2 regions of the Candidatus Sarcina troglodytae genome follow, and region 2 is predicted to be linked to the other one. Evidence: a T-box and tRNA genes for the amino acid it is inferred to sense, from the RefSeq annotation. Region 2 holds a T-box; the other holds one or more tRNA genes.
What was found. A T-box is a leader RNA that pairs with one kind of tRNA and senses whether it is charged. The one in region 2 lies ahead of HH195_RS07865 (valine--tRNA ligase), so its partner is inferred to be a tRNA-Val.

Region 1: it encodes a tRNA-Val, which carries the amino acid that the T-box ahead of HH195_RS07865 (valine--tRNA ligase) is inferred to sense. The anticodon was not compared.

What each region holds. Positions count from the first base shown of each region.
Region 1 covers NZ_CP051754.1:2,396,818-2,406,150, reverse strand. Annotated here, with positions in the region: gene HH195_RS11240 (ferritin family protein) at 1-263, shown strand, start outside; gene HH195_RS11235 (acyl-[acyl-carrier-protein] thioesterase) at 399-1,154, shown strand; gene HH195_RS11230 (BaiN/RdsA family NAD(P)/FAD-dependent oxidoreductase) at 1,230-2,477, opposite strand; gene HH195_RS11225 (hypothetical protein) at 2,668-3,231, shown strand; tRNA gene HH195_RS11220 (tRNA-Glu) at 3,403-3,477, shown strand; tRNA gene HH195_RS11215 (tRNA-Val) at 3,485-3,560, shown strand; tRNA gene HH195_RS11210 (tRNA-Asp) at 3,575-3,651, shown strand; tRNA gene HH195_RS11205 (tRNA-Glu) at 3,656-3,730, shown strand; tRNA gene HH195_RS11200 (tRNA-Val) at 3,737-3,812, shown strand; tRNA gene HH195_RS11195 (tRNA-Asp) at 3,826-3,902, shown strand; tRNA gene HH195_RS11190 (tRNA-Thr) at 3,908-3,982, shown strand; gene HH195_RS11185 (ATP-binding protein) at 4,037-5,071, opposite strand; gene HH195_RS11180 (DnaD domain protein) at 5,064-6,080, opposite strand; gene HH195_RS11175 (S8 family serine peptidase) at 6,169-7,368, opposite strand; gene HH195_RS11170 (DMT family transporter) at 7,447-7,881, opposite strand; gene HH195_RS11165 (dUTP diphosphatase) at 8,010-8,489, opposite strand; gene HH195_RS11160 (hypothetical protein) at 8,663-9,208, opposite strand.
Region 2 covers NZ_CP051754.1:1,723,912-1,733,244, reverse strand. Annotated here, with positions in the region: gene HH195_RS07890 (response regulator transcription factor) at 1-44, opposite strand, end outside; gene HH195_RS07885 (M16 family metallopeptidase) at 139-1,383, shown strand; gene recX (recombination regulator RecX) at 1,389-2,030, shown strand; gene HH195_RS07875 (hypothetical protein) at 2,035-2,523, shown strand; gene HH195_RS07870 (tetratricopeptide repeat protein) at 2,595-2,948, opposite strand; T-box leader at 3,124-3,348, shown strand; gene HH195_RS07865 (valine--tRNA ligase) at 3,409-6,051, shown strand; gene HH195_RS07860 (bifunctional folylpolyglutamate synthase/dihydrofolate synthase) at 6,122-7,426, shown strand; gene HH195_RS07855 (LCP family protein) at 7,456-8,487, opposite strand; gene HH195_RS07850 (DUF4364 family protein) at 8,593-9,120, opposite strand; gene HH195_RS07845 (polysaccharide deacetylase family protein) at 9,219-9,333, shown strand, end outside.

The DNA of each region.
Region 1 (9,333 bases), 670 kb from region 2:
ATAAGAGATATGCATTTGAAGAAGCAGAACATGCTGCAAAATTTGCTGAATTATTAGGAGAAGTTGTAACAAACAGCACTAAAGAAAATTTACAATTAAGAGTTAATGCAGAACACGGAGCAACTCAAGGTAAAAAAGATTTAGCAACATTAGCAAAAGAATTAGGATTAGATGCAATTCATGATACAGTTCATGAAATGGCTAAAGATGAAGCTAGACATGGAAGAGGATTTGAAGGTTTATTAAATAGATATTTCAAATAAAATTTGTAAATTAAATTAATTAAAATAAAGTATCAATAAAACATATATTCTAAATTATTAAGCCAACTTTTAAATATTGAAAGTTGGCTTTTTATTTGATATAGTCTTTTATATAAATTTTAAAGGGGTGATTAGATGAATAATTTTTACGAAAAAGAGTATGAAATAGCTTATTGGAATACTAATTCAAGGTTGGAGAGTAACATAACATCCATATTGCATTTTTTTTCGGATATAGCAATAAAGCAAGAAGAATCTCTAGGATTTTCTATGGGTGATATGCTTGAAAGTAGAGAAGCATGGGTTCTTTTTGATTATGATATAAACATTATAAGATACCCTAAATATAGAGATAAGATAAGGGTGAGAACCTTTGTTGAAACTATTCGTAGATTTTATGGATTAAGAGGATTTGAAATATATAGTGAGGATGGAGAGTTACTGGTTAAATGTGATTCAATATGGTTTTTAATTGATCTTGAAAAAAGAAGGTTAAAAAGTGCCGATGATAAGTATTATATTGCACATAAACTAGATAAGGGTAATTTAAAGAATTTGAGAAGCAAATTACACATAGACGAATTAGATAAAATTGATATAAATAAAATTTACAATATAGAGCATACACATATAGATAGTAATAAACATGTTAACAATGTTAAATATATGGAGTGGGTAATAGACAGTATGCCATTAGAAATTATAGAAAATTATAAAATTAATAAGTTGAAAGTAAAGTTTGAAAAGGAAGTTCAATATGGTCATAATGTTTTAGTTCAAGGAGAATTGAAAAAAATTGATGACAATACAGTAAAATCAATACATATAATAAAATCAGATTCAGGAGAAAAGTTAACATCTGTTGAAAGCTTTTGGTTTAAGATAAATTAATATGTATTTTATAAATAAGTGTTGATTTTAGAAAAGATAATTTCCTTTCAAAATCAGCACTTAATGAAGTAGTAATCAGTTAAGAGAAGCACTTTTGCCAGCTAAAAATCCAGAACTCCAAGCCCATTGTAAATTAAATCCACCACAATCGCCATCAACATCTAATATCTCACCACAAAAATAAAGATTTTTTACTAAATTAGATTCTAAAGTAGTATTATTTATATCCTTTGTATCAATTCCTCCAGCTGTAACTTGAGCAGAAGAAAAACCATTAGTTTCCAAACATTTAAATTTCCAACATTTCATAAGAGAAAATAGTTTCTTTTTTTCTTGCCAAGTAAGTTCAGAACAAGGTTTATGAAGTTCTGCAATTCCAGCCTCTTTTAAAATTATTGGAATAAGTTTTTTGTTTATTATACCTATCAAGGAATCTATTACAGCTCTATGAGAAAATACAGCAAAATGTCCTTCAAGAAAATTTTCTATATCATTTATAGATTTTTCAGGCATCATATCAACTGTTATGTAAATATCTTTTCCTTTTGATAAAAGCCTTGAGGCAGTCCCTGATATTTGAAGGATAGGAGGTCCAGAAATACCATAGTCAGTAAATAATATCTCGCCAAATTCTTTTCTAAAAGATTTTTCATTAGAAATAACTTCAGCATAACCATTGAATTTAATTCCAGATAAAGCTTTTAAGCTTTTATGTTGAAGTTTAAGTTGAACGATAGATGGAATAGGGGTGATTATTTTATGCCCAAGATTTTTTACAATATTATAAGCACTTCCATCAGAACCTGTTTTAATTGCTGATTTTCCTCCACAGGAAATGATAAGTTTTCCACAGGATATGCTATCATACTCATTATTTTTTGTGGATAATTTAAATTTATTTTTTTTATTAATTATAGAATTTACTTTAAAATTATTATAAATAGGGATATTTCTATCCTCTAATGCCAATCTAAAAATATCTATAACAGATGAGGCTTGTAAAGATTGTGGATAAATTTTTTTATTTTCAAGTTCTATTAAAGGTAAACCTAAATTTAGAAAGAATATTTTTGTATCTTCAACAGTCATAGAATTTAATGCAAAATCAAAAAAGTTATTATTATTGCTATGAAAATTTACAAATGGTGGTTTTATAGAAGAATTGCTTATGTTACATCTTCCATTACCAGTTGTCAAAAGTTTTTTACCAATCCTATCGGTACCTTCAACAATAGCTACATCCATGCCAAGATCTTTTGCAGTTATTGCAGCGATAAGTCCAGAGGCACCACCGCCTAAAACTATTAAATCATGATAAATCATAAAAATTCTCCTTAAAATATTTTAGTAACACTATTATAAACAAAAGTTAATAAATTTCATATAAGTATTTAAAAAATAAAAAAACAATCAAAATAAAATAGTTTTATATCATATATTGTGTTTTCTCATGGAATAATAAAAATAATATTAAATTTTTTAGAGTATTAATCAAAAAAGGAGAAACGTATTTATGAAAATAAAAATTAAAGATAATAATTCTTTAGACAAGGGAAGAGAATTTAAGGTCAGACGTATGAATTATGATCAGGTGGTTGTTAATTATCCAGGGGAAAAAGGTATAGAAATCTTAAAAACTGATGATGTTGAATTTATTAGTGAAAATGAATTTGATGATTTTTTAATAAAGCATAGATATTTATTAAAAATAAAGATAAACAGAGGGATTTCAGTAGTATTTTATAAATATCTTTTTGATGAGTTAGAAAAATTAATACAAGATACAATAGTCGATTTTAAAGTTTTAAAAGATAGTTTTAAAATTGTTAATAAAAGAGGAATGTGGGAAAAAGAAATGGTTATTATGCTAAATCATGAATATAGTATACAAGTAAGTGTTAATGGTGAAAAATTTAAAAAAGATAGTTATAGATATGATGTAAAACAATTAACAGAAGATGAATTAATGGAATTTTGTAAATTTAATATTGAAAAATTAGAAAAGGATATAGAAAATAAAAATAAAGAATTAAACATGTTTAAGGAAATAAAAAGTAATCTCAATGAAAATGTTTAAATAGTGATTAAACATAATAATTAAGATACAGTTTTAAGTAGTATAAAAATGCTAAATGATAAATAAAAAGAGAAAATATTAAAAAAAGTTAAAAAAAATAGTTGACACTTCTTTAGTTTTTCTGTATTATATTTATGTCGGGTAACCGAATATAGGAAATGTTAATTATAAGGCCCGTTGGTCAAGCGGTTAAGACACCACCCTTTCACGGTGGTAACAGGAGTTCGATTCTCCTACGGGTCACCATTTTTAAGGTCGCATAGCTCAGCTGGGAGAGCATCTGCCTTACAAGCAGAGGGTCACAGGTTCGATCCCTGTTGTGACCACCATTTTAAAAAAATACGGTTCAGTAGCTCAGTTGGTTAGAGTGCCGGCCTGTCACGCCGGAGGTCGAGGGTTCGAGCCCCTTCTGAATCGCCATTAAGGCCCGTTGGTCAAGCGGTTAAGACACCACCCTTTCACGGTGGTAACAGGAGTTCGATTCTCCTACGGGTCACCATTTTAAGGTCGCATAGCTCAGCTGGGAGAGCATCTGCCTTACAAGCAGAGGGTCACAGGTTCGATCCCTGTTGTGACCACCATTTAAAAAAATACGGTTCAGTAGCTCAGTTGGTTAGAGTGCCGGCCTGTCACGCCGGAGGTCGAGGGTTCGAGCCCCTTCTGAATCGCCATATTTGCTGGCATGGCTCAACGGTAGAGCAGCTGACTTGTAATCAGCAGGTTGTAGGTTCGATTCCTATTGCCAGCTCCAAAAAACTTCAACACATATGTTGAAGTTTTTTTATTTTACATAAAGAAATTCATCCTAGAATTTATAATAGGATGAATTTGCATTTTGCACTTTAGTTAAATTTTTTTTACTTCGTATTTCTTTAGTATTATTTTTAATTCTTATATCGTCACCATATACATTAAATAATCTAAAGTTTCCAAAAAGTCTTGATGTTATTCTTTCTATGTACATAGTTGTAAGTTCAGAAATATTTAAGTTAGTGGAAATAATCATTTTTTTATTAAGAAGTAATTTTTTATTTAATAGATTGAAAAGTTCTGTTCTTGTAAAGTCAGTTATTTGTTCTGCTCCCAAATCATCTATTATAAGAAGATCACAATTTACAAGCAAATCTTCTAGTTCTATATTATTTTCAAACTTTATTTCCCTTAAATTTTTAACTAGTTCATCTGATGTTCTGTATATAACCAAAAAACCTGAATCTAAAAGAGATTTTGCAATACAATAGGTTAAAAATGTTTTCCCAGTTCCAGGACTTCCGTAGAAAAGGAGATTATCGTTTATATTTTTAAAGTTAGGAATATATTCATTTGATATTGAATTTAATATTATTTGCATATTTTCCCTTGGAGAAAACATCTTATCTGTTCTTTTGTTAGAATAAACATCTAAAGAAAAACTACTAAAATTATTTACTCTTAAAGTATCCTCTAAATGTGAATTTTCATAATAAACTTTTATAAGTTTGTTTTTATAACAAGTACATTTTTTAGGTCCTATGTAACCTGTATCTTGACATTTTGAACATCTATAGTGAAGATTTAAATAATCAGTACTATATCCTCTTTCAACAAGCATTTCATACTTTTTAGCTCTTAAGTCTTCTATTTTTTCTCGAAGCTCATTAAGTTCAGCTTCTTTGTTAGGTGAATTTTTTAGTGCACACATAGATAAATTTAAACATTGCTTTGCTATGTTTTTTTCTAGCTTCATTATTTCAGGATACTTATCTTCAATTTCTTTAGTTCTTTGTTCTAATGATAATTTTTCTTCTTGACGTATTTTTTCATATAAATTCATAAGTTTAGTTTGATATCCCTTAATCATCGTCGTATTCACCATCATCCCATCCTAAAAGTTGTTTTTCTAACTTATCATAATCATATTGTCTTTGAGTGAAGTTAGCAAAGTTAGAAGGTTTGTCTTTATGAAAATTAATATTATTATTTTTGTAATTATTATTTTGTATTTGAGTTTGTTTATTAACATCTTTAGTAGCTATATCTTCTAAAGTAGTTATATTATCTTTAAACCATTTAGCAAGTATGCCATCTATATATCTAAAATCTGCTCTATTTAGCCTTTGTGAACAAATATCACAAGCTTTTAATATAACTTCTATAGAAAAATTATATTGGAATAGCCATTTTTCTATCATATCTTGATGAGGTTTCATAATATCAGAATTCTTTATACCTAAATAATTCAAAATATTTCTTATTTTAGTCCATTTATCTTCATGTTTTGTTATAAGGTTTTGAGCATCATCTACTGTTTTAACTCCTGCATCAAACCAAGAAAGGGCAACCTTTTCAAAATATCTAGAATCATTTTTTCCTTTAGATAAGCAGTATTCTATAAGGATTAATATAAGTTCAGATGAAAAATTAAATTCACTTTGCCAAGATAAATAGTTAGACATTTCAGAGGGAGAAAGAGTTCTTCCTATAAGGTTTTCTATGTCTCTAAGCATATCTTTGTTATTTGATTGAGATAGTGCTGACAAAAGATCTATATTTTTTTTGTAGGTATCTTCTGAGTCTACTAAATCAATAAATTCTATGTTAAAATTATTCATTTTATCTATTGGGTTTAATTTTATCACGCCTTCTTCATTCCAGTATGATAATGCGTTCATAATATCAGATTCTAAAAGGTTAAGTTTAGCAGCGAGTATTGAAGAACTTATTCCAGGTTCACCGCTCATGCTATATTTTAATAAAAGTATATACACTTTTACAAACTCACCGCGAGCTTTTAGCATATATTTATCTATAAATACATTATTGACTGGAGTGAAGTTATTAGCTGAGTTTTTAAGCATAAAAGTACTCACTTTTAGACTCCTTTCTGCTGTTAGTTATGCTATATAAGTATAATAATTATATCAAAGACAGTTTTTGATAACAACATGTAATACTTGTTTATAAAATTGATTTAAAAAATCTTTTTAGGTCTAAATATCCTTGACCAACTGTATCGTTTGAATAATATTCTATTTCATTACAGCTTAAGGTGATTAAAGAACGTAAATCTTTTAAAGTTAAATTAGGAGTATTATCTAATAAAATAGCAGAAAGACCTGAAATATAAGCACAAGCTAAGGAAGTGCCACTAAAAGTTATATAATTATCATTAAGTTTTCTAGGATAAAGCTTAATCCCATTATTTTCGGGAACATATGAGGCATTAGAATTTAAGCAACGTATTTCAGAACAAGCTGCACTAAGTTCTGGCTTTTTTAGATTTTTATTTCCTGATGATGAAAAATTATAAGGTTCAATTTCATGTTTAGTAGTATTTAATCCTCCAACAGTTAAACAATTTTTACATAATGATATGCCCTTTATAGAATTTTCTAGGTTTAAATTGCTTCCAGATGCTACAATAGGAATTATATTTTTAAATTCAGCTAATTCAAAGATAGACTCAAAGCAATTTAATATAAATGGATTATTATCAAATGTTTCAAAAGGAAGGCATAAAACTCTAATGTTTAAAGAGGTATCCATTATTAAAGATTCTATTGCGAATAAAATATCTGATATAAAACCTTTTCCAGTAGAATTAAATGCTTTATAGCAACAAATAGAACCTTTTTCAACTATACCTTTGTATGTTCCTTCAGATGAAATTCCACTTCCGCATATAATTCCAGCTACTGCTGTACCATGTCCATTATCATCATATGGATATTCATAATTGTTTATTAAGTCAACAAAATGTTCAAGTTTATTAAAAGGTTTTACTAAATCTGGATGAGGATAAACTCCGCTATCTACTAATCCTATATTTATATAATCGCTTTTTATAGCTGGCATTTGTAAGTTTATATGATTGGCAGTTTTTAAGCTTAATCCACATAAAAATGCATACGAATCTAAAGAAATAAATTCAATTTCGGGATATTCTAAGAGTCTATTTATAGACCTAGGAGTTAATATAGCACAAATTATAGAGAGTGAGTCTACACTGTTTAAAACTACACCTTTTAGTGATTTTATTTTTTTTTTCATGTCATTTACAAACTTTTTGCATTTTATAATCACTCTATATGACGTGTAATAGGATTTTTCTAAAGAAAATTTTAGATTATTATCTAATTTATTTTTGTATGAAAACATGATTATTACTCCCATTTAAAATACTATAATATTATATATTATGAATGAGAGTAAGTTTTTGATATCTAAAATTTAGTATTAATGAAATTTCCATTTAAATATTATAATCCCTGCAATCATAACAGCAACGCCTATAAATTCATTTAATGAAAATGTTATTTTAGGTGTTTCAAATAATCCAAAGGCATCTATGAGAGCGGCGACTACGAGTTGAGCTACTAAAATAGTGGCTATACCATATGTTGGGCCAAGACCTGCAACAGTTTTTATAACGGTAAATGTTATAATTACACCTAAAACCCCTCCAAGAAGATAAATTTTATTAACAGATACTAAACCTTTCATATTGCCTTTTCCAATAAAAAACATGATGATTAAAGATAAAACAAAAGCTGAACCTTGAACGATAGTTGTAGCTTCCCAAAGTCCTATTTTTTCATTTAATCTTGTGTTTAAAACTCCCTGAATGCTCATAGTAGCCCCAGAGATAATAGCAAGTATTATTGCTATCATAAACAGAACACCTCCTACTATGTTTAAAGTAACATTTTTATATGATTTATTAATGGTACATAAAGACTAAAAATATTAAATGTTAGATAAACATAGTATTTCCAAAATAAAAAAAAACTCTCTAAAAATTAGAGAGCAATTTTGCAAAATTTATTTTGAAAAAATTCTTGTTTTATTTTAGAACTTGAGAATCCAAGAGTTATTCCAAGGCTAATGAAATCTTCAAGTAATGTTTTGTAATGATCCATTGAATTTGAGATTATTAAGTCATTTGTGTCAATAAGTAAATTTAAGAATTGATCGCTCAAACAATAATCATTAGGTTTTACAGCAATGTATTCTAAATTATCATATCCTTTATCTATACCAATTCCAAGTATAAGACTTAAGCAGTCGATATATTTTTTTAGAACAATATTTGGGGAAACTAAATTATCATCATTAGATATCCAATATTTAAAACATTTAGTTTCAGCTGCTAAATTACTAATTTTAACCTGTAAAGATAAGTGCTTTCTAGTATTAATTTTATAGCTAGTTAGGCTTTTATCTATAAAGATATTTTTCATTAAATCCTTCTCATGGGAGAAGAAATCTTTTAAATACATAAAATAACCCCCTTGGCATTATTCGAAAATATTCCTAATAGTAATTTTACAAAAAATTTTGATAATTGAAAAGCTTAGAAAACGAATACATAATAAAAATTCAGTAAATTTAGTAAAAAATTAAGAGATGTAAGAAGTTAACTTTTCTTATATCTCTTATATTGATATAAAAATTAATAAGATGGAAGGGTATAAGTTTTAATTATGTTATCTTTTTTATTATGCGTAGATTTCCAAAGTTCTATATTAGATACTTTAACTACATTTCTTTTAGAAGCTGTTCTAAGTGGTAAAAATTGATTAATTGGTTCACTTTTTTTGATAGGCTTTCCAAGAGAATTAAAAGATAATGGCATAAATAATGGAGAATCAATATTTTCTCTAATAGAAAAGCCATGTAGTTTTAACATATCATTTAAAGATCTATGTAATTTCTTAATATATCCCTTATTCTCTATTCTAAGGCTAGCTGATTTATTTAAATAATCGTGATAATTTAAATCACCTGTTAATTCAATTTTAAATTTTTTGTATGGTTTAATAAGTTTCTTTAGTATGTTATCTAACTTTTCAACGTTTGGATCTTCTAATGTTTCTAAAGGAATATAAAAAGTAGAAGAAGTTCTTGAAATTTTATATTTTCTTTGAATATTCCTCTGTAAAAATTCTATAGATTTTGTTGAATCAAAATCTAAAGTGGCTACTAAATAGTATCTCATACATAAAAACCCTTTCTAAAACCCAATGGGTATAAAAATAAATATTTATAAATATAATGAATGTAATTACTTTTATAGTATAATTTTAATTTTAATATATAATTATTCATTGAAAATTGATTAAA
Region 2 (9,333 bases):
CTAAGTCTTACTTCATCTTCAACAATTAATATAGTATCATTCATAGTAGTACACCTCTAAAATCTTATTATTGCTTTTATTGCAACTATTATTATACAATGAAAATTAGAATTTATATAATATTTTAGGAGTGTTTTAATGAATAAATTAAAATTAGATAAAAATATCGCTCAATTACCAAATGGTATGACAGTTGTTACCATAAAAAAAGACACTATGTTAGTTGCTATAAATGTTGCTGTAAAAATTGGTTCTTTGTATGAAAAGGATGCAGAGAGGGGAATGTGTCACTTTATAGAACACATGATGTTTAAAGGAACTAAAGAAAGAAGTAATGAGGTTTTAAATGAAGAGTTAGAGTCTTTAGGAGGAGAATATAATGCGTATACTGATTATACATCTACAGTATATTCAATAAATTGTATAAATGATGAGATAGAAAATGCTATGAAGCTTTTAGGAGATATGCTGATTAATTCAACTTTTCCAGAGGATGAAATAGAAAAGGAAAAGGGTGTGGTGGTTGCTGAAATTAAGTCAAGTAAGGATGATGTAGAGGAGTTTAGCCTAAATAAAACTAATGAAATAGGCTTTTCTAAATCACCTTTAAGATATGATGTAGCTGGTCTTGAAAAAACAGTAGAAAAATTTACGAAAAATAGTATAATAGAGTTTTATAATAAGTATTATACTCCAGATAATTCTGTTGTGGTTGTTGTAAGTTCTTTAGAACATAACAAAATGTTAGATATAATTTCAGATAATTTTGGAATATGGGAAGGTAAATGTCATAAGAAAATAGAAATTGTAAAAGAAAAAAATAAACCTATAACAAGTATAACCCATAAAAAACATATAGAACAAAGTACGATAACGTATCTTTATTCATTAGTAGATATAACAAAAGAAGATGAATTACCACTTAAAATATTAAGTCATAAATTAGGAGATAGTGATAATTCAGTGCTGTTTAGAGAGCTTCGTGAAAAAAGAGGATTTGCATATGATGTGTACAGTTATTTAGATATAGGACATGATGTAAATATAATGAATATATTTGCGGCAGTATCTAAAGAAGATTTAAAGGAGAGTCAAGATATAATAGATACATCAATATCAAATATAAAAAATGAAATTATAGATTTTGATAATAAATCTTTAGCAATAATCAAAAAGATTCATAGAACTGCTGTTATATCAACGCTTGAAGATTATAGCGACTTATGTAGCTATGCTTTAAATCAAATTTTAGAGGGGGAAGATTTAAAAGATTTAGAAAAAAGTATAGAAGAGTTGGATAAAATAACCAAAGATGATATATATAGAGTTTGCAGAAAGTATTTAAATAATCCAACAATTCACATATTAAAATCTGAAAGGTAAATTTTATGGGTAAGATTACAAAAATTGAAGTTCAAAATAAGAATAAAGAAAGAGTAAATATTTATATAGATTATAATTTTTCATTTGCCTGTGATATTGAGTTTATATATAAATTAGGAATTAAGGTAAATGATTTTTTAGATAAAAGTGATATAGATGAAGTTTTAAAAGATGATGAGTTAAAAAAATGTAAAAATTCAGCTCTTAAAATAATTGAGAAATCATATAAAAGTAAGAAGGAGATGAGAGAAAAGCTATTAGCAAAAGGATTTACAAATGATATAATAAATAGTGTTTTAAACTTTTTAGAAGAATATAAATTTATAGACGATACGAAATATGCTACTTTATATATAAAAGATAAAATTAAAAATCAAGGAAGAAATAAAATTAAATATTCTTTAATTAAAAAGGGATTAAGTGAAGATATTATAGAGGAAAATTTAGAGTGTATTGATAAGGAATATGAAAAAGAACAAGCATTAAGTATTGCTATAAAAAGATATGAGATATTAAAAAAAAGAGAAGATGATAAATATAAATTATCTCAAAAACTTTTTAGATTCTTAGCTACAAAGGGGTATGATTTTGAGTGTTGTAGTGAAATTGTAAAAAAAGTTGTTAAAAGACAAGATATTTGGGAGTAGGTATATGGAAATAGTTATATTTATATTATCTGTTATTTTGTTTATATTTGTTTTAGCAGTAGAGTATAAAAAAAGATTTAACATAACAAGAATAAGAGGTAGCATTATAGAAGCATTTAATTATTTTTGCATATTTTTATCATTAATAGTTTCTTACATTATAATGAGTAATCTTAAAGAGATTGGTCAATTTATAACTTTATCTTTAGTTAGTTTAACAAGTTTAGTTAATGATTATATTTATTTTCCTTTAATATTTGCGATGATAATATTTTTCTTAATAGCATTTGCGGTTTATATTGTATTAAGGGTAATCTTAGCTTGTTTAGTTAGATTTGTAATAGGGCCAAGCTTAAATAAAATTCATCATTCACAAGAGAGAAGAACAGAAAAGTCTAAGCAAAGATTAGGCATGCTTTTAAACATTCCTAGAGCTTTATTTTATGCGTGTTTATTTTTTGTTATATTAAATGTTGTTGTGCATGTTGCATAAAAAATATGAATAAAATATATTAATTTTTATAAAGGCTGTTTTTAAATTTTATATTTTAAACAGCCTTTTAATTATTGCTTTTTAATTTTAGTTGCAATGAGTTTTATTGCTCTTTCACAGTCAGTGTCTAAATTATCTAGAGCCCAAGCTAAGTTAAAGTATCTAAGAGCTTTTATGTCATCTTTAAGCATAGAGTAGCAATAGGCTATATTAAAAAAGTATTTAGAATCTTTATGGAGTTCTAATGCTTTTTTAATCATATCGATAGCCTTTTGATAATTTTTAAGTTTTATGTAGCAAACACCAGAATTATAAAAAGCATGGTATTCACAATCTTTATTTTCAATAGCTTTTTTATAATAAGATAAGGCCTCTTTGTAATTTTCATTATTATAAAATTCATTTCCTTTTGAAAAGTAGTTCATTATATAATCCTCCAAGTTAAGCATTATATTAAAATTATTATCACTTTTACATATAATATTCATATAAATATTGTTGAAATTAGCAAGTATTTTAATATAGTTTAAAAATGTAAATTGATTATAGCTATCTTGACAATGAAAATATAATATTATAATATAAACTGTAAACAATACAGAATAAACTGTGATAAAGAGAAGTAGAAATAGGAAGAGTTTTAAGAGAGAAAAACCCATAGGCTGTAAGGTTTTTTATACTTGATATTTTGAAGTAGCTTTTGAGTTTCTTTAGTGAAAAATAAAAAAGTAGCTAAAGACGGCATTTATTAGAGTCGTTATTAGTTTAAGAGCCTTTAAGTATTTTAAGGGAAAAAAGGTGGTACCGCGAATCTTCGTCCTTTTATGGAGGAGGTTTTTTTTATTTTATTTGGAAATATGATAAATTTAAGGAGGAAATAACAAAATGGAAGATAAAAATATCTCTACAACTTATAACCCAAAAGAATTTGAAGAAAGATTATATAATGTTTGGCAAGAAAAAAAATACTTTACTCCAAAAGTTGATAAGAGTAAAAAACCTTATACAATAATAATGCCACCACCAAATATAACTGGAAAACTTCATTTAGGGCATGCGCTTGACAATACTTTACAAGATATGCTTATAAGATTTAAGAGAATGCAAGGATATTGTACTTTATGGCTTCCAGGGGAAGACCATGCATCTATTGCAACAGAAGTTAAAGTTGAAAATGAACTTTTAAAACAAGGTCTTAATAAAAAGGAAATGGGAAGAGAAGCATTCTTAGAAAAAGTTTGGGAATGGACAGATGAGTATAGAGAAAAAATTAGAGAACAACTTAAAAAAGTTGGAGTTTCTGCTGATTTTACAAGAGAAGCTTTCACTATGGATGAAAATTTAAGCAAAGCTGTAAAGCATGTATTTGTTAAACTTTATAATGAAGGGCTTATATATCAAGGAAACAGAATAACTAACTGGTGTCCTAAGTGTCAAACAGCTCTATCTGATGCTGAAATTGAATATGCAGAAAAAGAAGGAAGCTTCTGGCATATAAAATATCCAGTTGTAGGTTCTGATGAATTTTTAGAAATTGCAACAACTAGACCAGAAACTCTTTTAGGGGATACTGCTGTTGCTGTAAATCCTAATGATGAAAGATATAAACACTTAGTTGGTAAAATGTTAAAATTACCTTTAACAGATAGAGAAATACCAGTTGTAGCTGATGATTATGTTGATTTAGAATTTGGAACTGGTGCAGTTAAAATAACACCTGCTCATGACCCTAATGATTTCCAAGTAGGTTTAAGACATAACTTAAAACAAATAAGAATTATGGATGATGCTGGAGTTATAAATGAATTAGGTGGAAAATATCAAGGGTTGGATAGATATGAGGCAAGAAAGGCTATGGTTGCTGATTTAGAGGCTCAAGGTTTACTTGTTAAAATAAAACCTCATACACATAACGTTGGAACTCATGATAGATGCGGAACTGTTATAGAACCTATAATATCAAAACAATGGTATGTAAAAATGGATTCTTTAGCAAAACCAGCCATAGAAGTTGTTAAAAATAAAAAAACTAAGTTTGTTCCTGAAAGATTTGAAAAGACATATTTTAACTGGATGGAAAACATTCAAGATTGGTGTATATCAAGACAATTATGGTGGGGACATAGAATACCTGTTTACTACTGTCAAGATTGTGGTGAAATAATGGTATCTGAACATGATGTAACTACATGTACAAAATGTGGTTCAAGCAAAATAGAACAAGAAACAGATGTTTTAGATACTTGGTTTAGTTCTGCACTATGGCCATTTTCAACTCTTGGTTGGCCAGATAAAACAGAGGATTTAGAGTATTTTTATCCAACATCAACATTAGTTACTGGATATGATATTATATTCTTCTGGGTTGCAAGAATGATTTTCTCAGGAATACACAACATGGGAGAAACTCCATTTGACACTGTATTAATTCATGGTATTATAAGAGATTCTCAAGGAAGAAAAATGAGTAAATCTTTAGGAAATGGTGTAGACCCACTAGAAGTTATAGATGAATATGGTGCAGATGCTTTAAGATTTATGTTAGTTACTGGAAATGCACCAGGAAATGATATAAGATATATCCCTGAAAGAGTAGAAGCTGCTAGAAACTTTGCAAATAAGATTTGGAATGCTTCAAGATTTGTTATGATGAACTTAGATAGAGATATCATGAACCAATATATAGATGTTAAAGATTATAGCTTAGCTGATAAATGGATTTTATCAAGAATGAATGGTTTGGTAAAAGAAGTTACTGAAAACATGGAAAAATATGAACTTGGAATAGCGCTTCAAAAGGTTCATGATTTCCTTTGGACAGAATTCTGTGATTATTATATAGAACTTGTTAAACCAGTTTTATATGGAGAAGATGAAAAATCTAAGGGAATAGTATTTAATGTTTTATATAAAGTTTTAAATACAGGACTTAAGCTTTTACACCCAGTAATGCCATTTATAACAGAGGAAATATATACTCACTTAAGCACAGAAACTGAATCAATAACTATAGCTTCTTGGCCAGAATATGATGAAAGCTTAGTAAATGAAAAATCTGAAAAAGATATGGAATTTATAATGGAAGCTATAAAGGCTTTAAGAAATCTAAGAGCTTCAATGAATGTTCCACCATCTAGAAAAGCTAAAATAATAGCTTATATTTCAGAAGAGGCTAAAGATGCGTTTATAAATGGTGCAGCATATTTAGAGAAGTTAGCTTCAGCATCTGAAGTAACATTTATAGATAATAAAGATAATTTAGCTGAAAATTTGGTTTCAGTAGTTGTTAAAGGTGGAGAATTATTCTTACCACTTTTAGACCTTGTAGATAGAGAAAAAGAATTAGATAGATTAAATAAAGAAAAAGATAAACTAGAAAAAGAGATAGATAGAGTAGAGAAAAAACTTTCAAATGAAAAGTTTGTAAGTAAGGCACCGGAAGCTGTTGTAAATGAAGAAAAAGCTAAAGGTGAAAAATATAAAGAAATGTTAAATGCTGTTCTAGAAAGAATAAGTGCTTTAAAATAAGTAGTTAAATATTAAAAAATACTTCCCTACATCTTTTAAAGATGTGGGGAAATTTTATAGGAGGAATTCTATGAATTACAATGAGGCTATGGAATATATTGAAAATACAGCTAAGTTTGGAATGAATCTGGGTTTAGAGAGAATTTTAAAAATACTTGAGTATTTAGATAACCCTCAAGATAAAATAAAGTGTATTCATGTAGGTGGAACTAATGGAAAAGGATCAACTACTGCTATGATATCCTCGATTTTAATAGAAGAGGGTTATAAGGTAGGCATGTATACATCCCCTTATTTAGAGGAGTTTGAAGAAAGAATTCAAGTAAATGGAGAAAATATAAAAAAGCAAGAATTAGCGTCTATAATAACAGAGATTAAAAGTGCTATATCAAAGGTTGATGTTATAAAGTTTGGAACTCCAACACAATTTGAAATAATAACAGCTTTAATGTTTTATTATTTTGCTAAAGAAGAAGTAGATTATGCGGTAGTTGAAGTTGGTCTTGGAGGAAGATTGGATGCAACAAATGTTATAAATCCAGTTTTAGTTGTTTTAACTTCTATAAGCTTAGATCATATGAACATACTTGGAAATACATTAAAAGAAATTGCAAGTGAAAAGGTAGAAATTATAAAAAAGGATTGTACAGTTATATCATACCCTCAACAAGAAGAAACCTTAAATGTTATAAGGTCTAAGTGTGAGGAATTAAATAATAAATTAATAGTAGTTAAAAAAGAAGATATAAAACAAGTTGTTATAGATAAAAATAATTTTACTCAAAAAATAACAGCGGATATTTTAAATGAAACTTATAGTGTAGAATTATCCCTTATAGGAGAGCATCAGATATTAAATTGTATAGTTTGTTTAAATGCTATAAAAGAGTTAAAAAACAAAGGGGTAATTATTAAAGATTCTTCAATAAATAGAGGATTATCAAATGTTAAATGGATTGGAAGAATGGAAGTATTAAAAAAGAATCCATTAGTTGTTATAGATGGTGCACACAATATAGATGGCATAGAAAAATTAAGAGTTAGTGTAGATAAGTATTTAAATTATAATAGACTTATTTTAATAGTTGGAATCTTAGGTGATAAAGAAGTTAGTAAGATGTTAAATGTTATAACAGATAAAGCAAGCTATGTAATAGTTACAGAACCACATAATTATAGAGCAGAATCGTCTAGTGTTTTATATGAAAAGGTTAAGGAAAAGGGAATTGAGTGTTTTGATATAGAAGATTATGAAGAGGCTTATAAAAAAGCATTATCTTTAGGGAATGATGATGATTTAATATTAGTTTGTGGTTCTTTATATATGATTGGAGATATGAGAAAAATTATAAGAAAGTGCAAATCTTGTACTTAGAAAAAGAAAAGATAAGAAGAGGAGGCTTCTTATCTTTTTTTATTACCATATTTTAAATCATATTCTTTTATTATAGATTGCATATTATGAGTGCTTGGCGTATAAAGTTTATCATTAAATATAAAATCTTTTAAGGCTTTAGATGTTTCTTTTTTATCAAAAAGTAAAACCCAACCCTTAGATGGATATAATCTTTCTTTAGAAATAGAATTTATAGGAATTTGAAGTTGCTCTATCGAAGAATTTTTAGAATAAATGGTTAACGTAGTTAAAAAATAATTTATTGCACTAGTTATGTTTATGTTAGTTTTTATATAGGGGAATAAATCTTTTACAAGTTGTACTGTTTTAAAAGGAGATAAAGTTTTTATTTTAGCTAAAATTAAATTAATTAGATTTCTTTGCCTTGTAGTTCGTTCATATTCGCCATCTCCGACTTTTCTGATTCTTGCATAAGATAAAGCTTGATAGCTATTTAGAGTATATTCTCCAGAAGATAAGATTAAATCTGATGTATTTCCACCACTATCTAAAATAAATTTATTAAGTTCTGAAACTTCATAATCTTTAATATTTACTGTTATCCCGCCTATAGTGTCGATGATTTTTCTAAAACTGTTAAAATCAATAATAATATAATTATTGATTTTTATTCCAAAGTTATTCTCTATTGTTTCAATGGTTTTTAAAGGGCCACCATATGCAAAGGAATGATTTAGTTTTTCTTCTCCATGATTATCAATATTAACCAACATATCTCTTAGGAGTGATGTGATTTTTAGTTTTTTGTTAACATTATCTATAGTAAGAATCATTATAGAATCAGCTCTAGATGTTGTATCATAAAATCTAGCATCACTGCTTAGTAAAAGAATATTTGAAATTCCTGAAACTTCTGTAAAGGGGATTAAATCTTTATTATTTTGAACATCATAAGTATCTGAAACTACGTCATATTTAGATAAATTGTTTAAATTTAAAAAAAATAAAAAAGATATAAGTAGAAATGTAAAAAAAATTAATATAGAAGAAGCTTTTGTTTTTATATTGAATTTTTTCATATGTAAAACTCCTTAGACAATAATTATAAAATTATATATTAATATTGTTTTTAAAGAGTAAAAAAAATATACATAAACCTCCTAAAATAAAAAGGAGGTATGTATTTAAGAATTTATTAAAGCTGTTATTATTTTATTATATATTTCAGAAGAATTCTCTTTCCATTTGTTACATAAAAATTTAGCTTCTTCTTTAGATGGAACGCTTATTGTGAAATCTATGATTAAAAAATCATTTTCTTTTGCTTTTAGATTTACCAAAAATGAATTGTTATTATCTATAGTGTAATCAGAGAAAATGCTAAATTCTTTTTTTATGCTTTCTCTTTTATTATTTACGCAGTTATCTATATATTTTAATTTATTTGCTGAAATTCTATCTTTAAACAGGGATAAAACTCTATCTCCTTTTTTAGTAAGTAGAATAACTTCCTTAGAATCTTTATTTTCGTATCTAAGGAAATCAGAATTTATAAGTTCTGAAATATATTGTTGTAACATAAAATAATTTATGAAACTATTTTCTAATACAATATCAGTTAATTGAGTATTAGAAATAGGATATTTTATAGATTTTATTATGTGTAAAAGTAGCAGTTTGTTCTCCGCTAACTCTAAAGTATTATCATTCATTTTTACTCAGCCTCCATAGATACTTTTGAATAATACTCATATTATAGCATATAACTTTTACTATAATAAAGATATTTGTATTTTAGATGGGAGTAAATATGATATTTATAAGAAAAAATAAAATAATAAATATTTTACTTTTGCTTTTGGTAATTGGATTTTATACAATTTTCAAGTCAGATATAGGAATTTTTAATAGTGATATAAAATCAA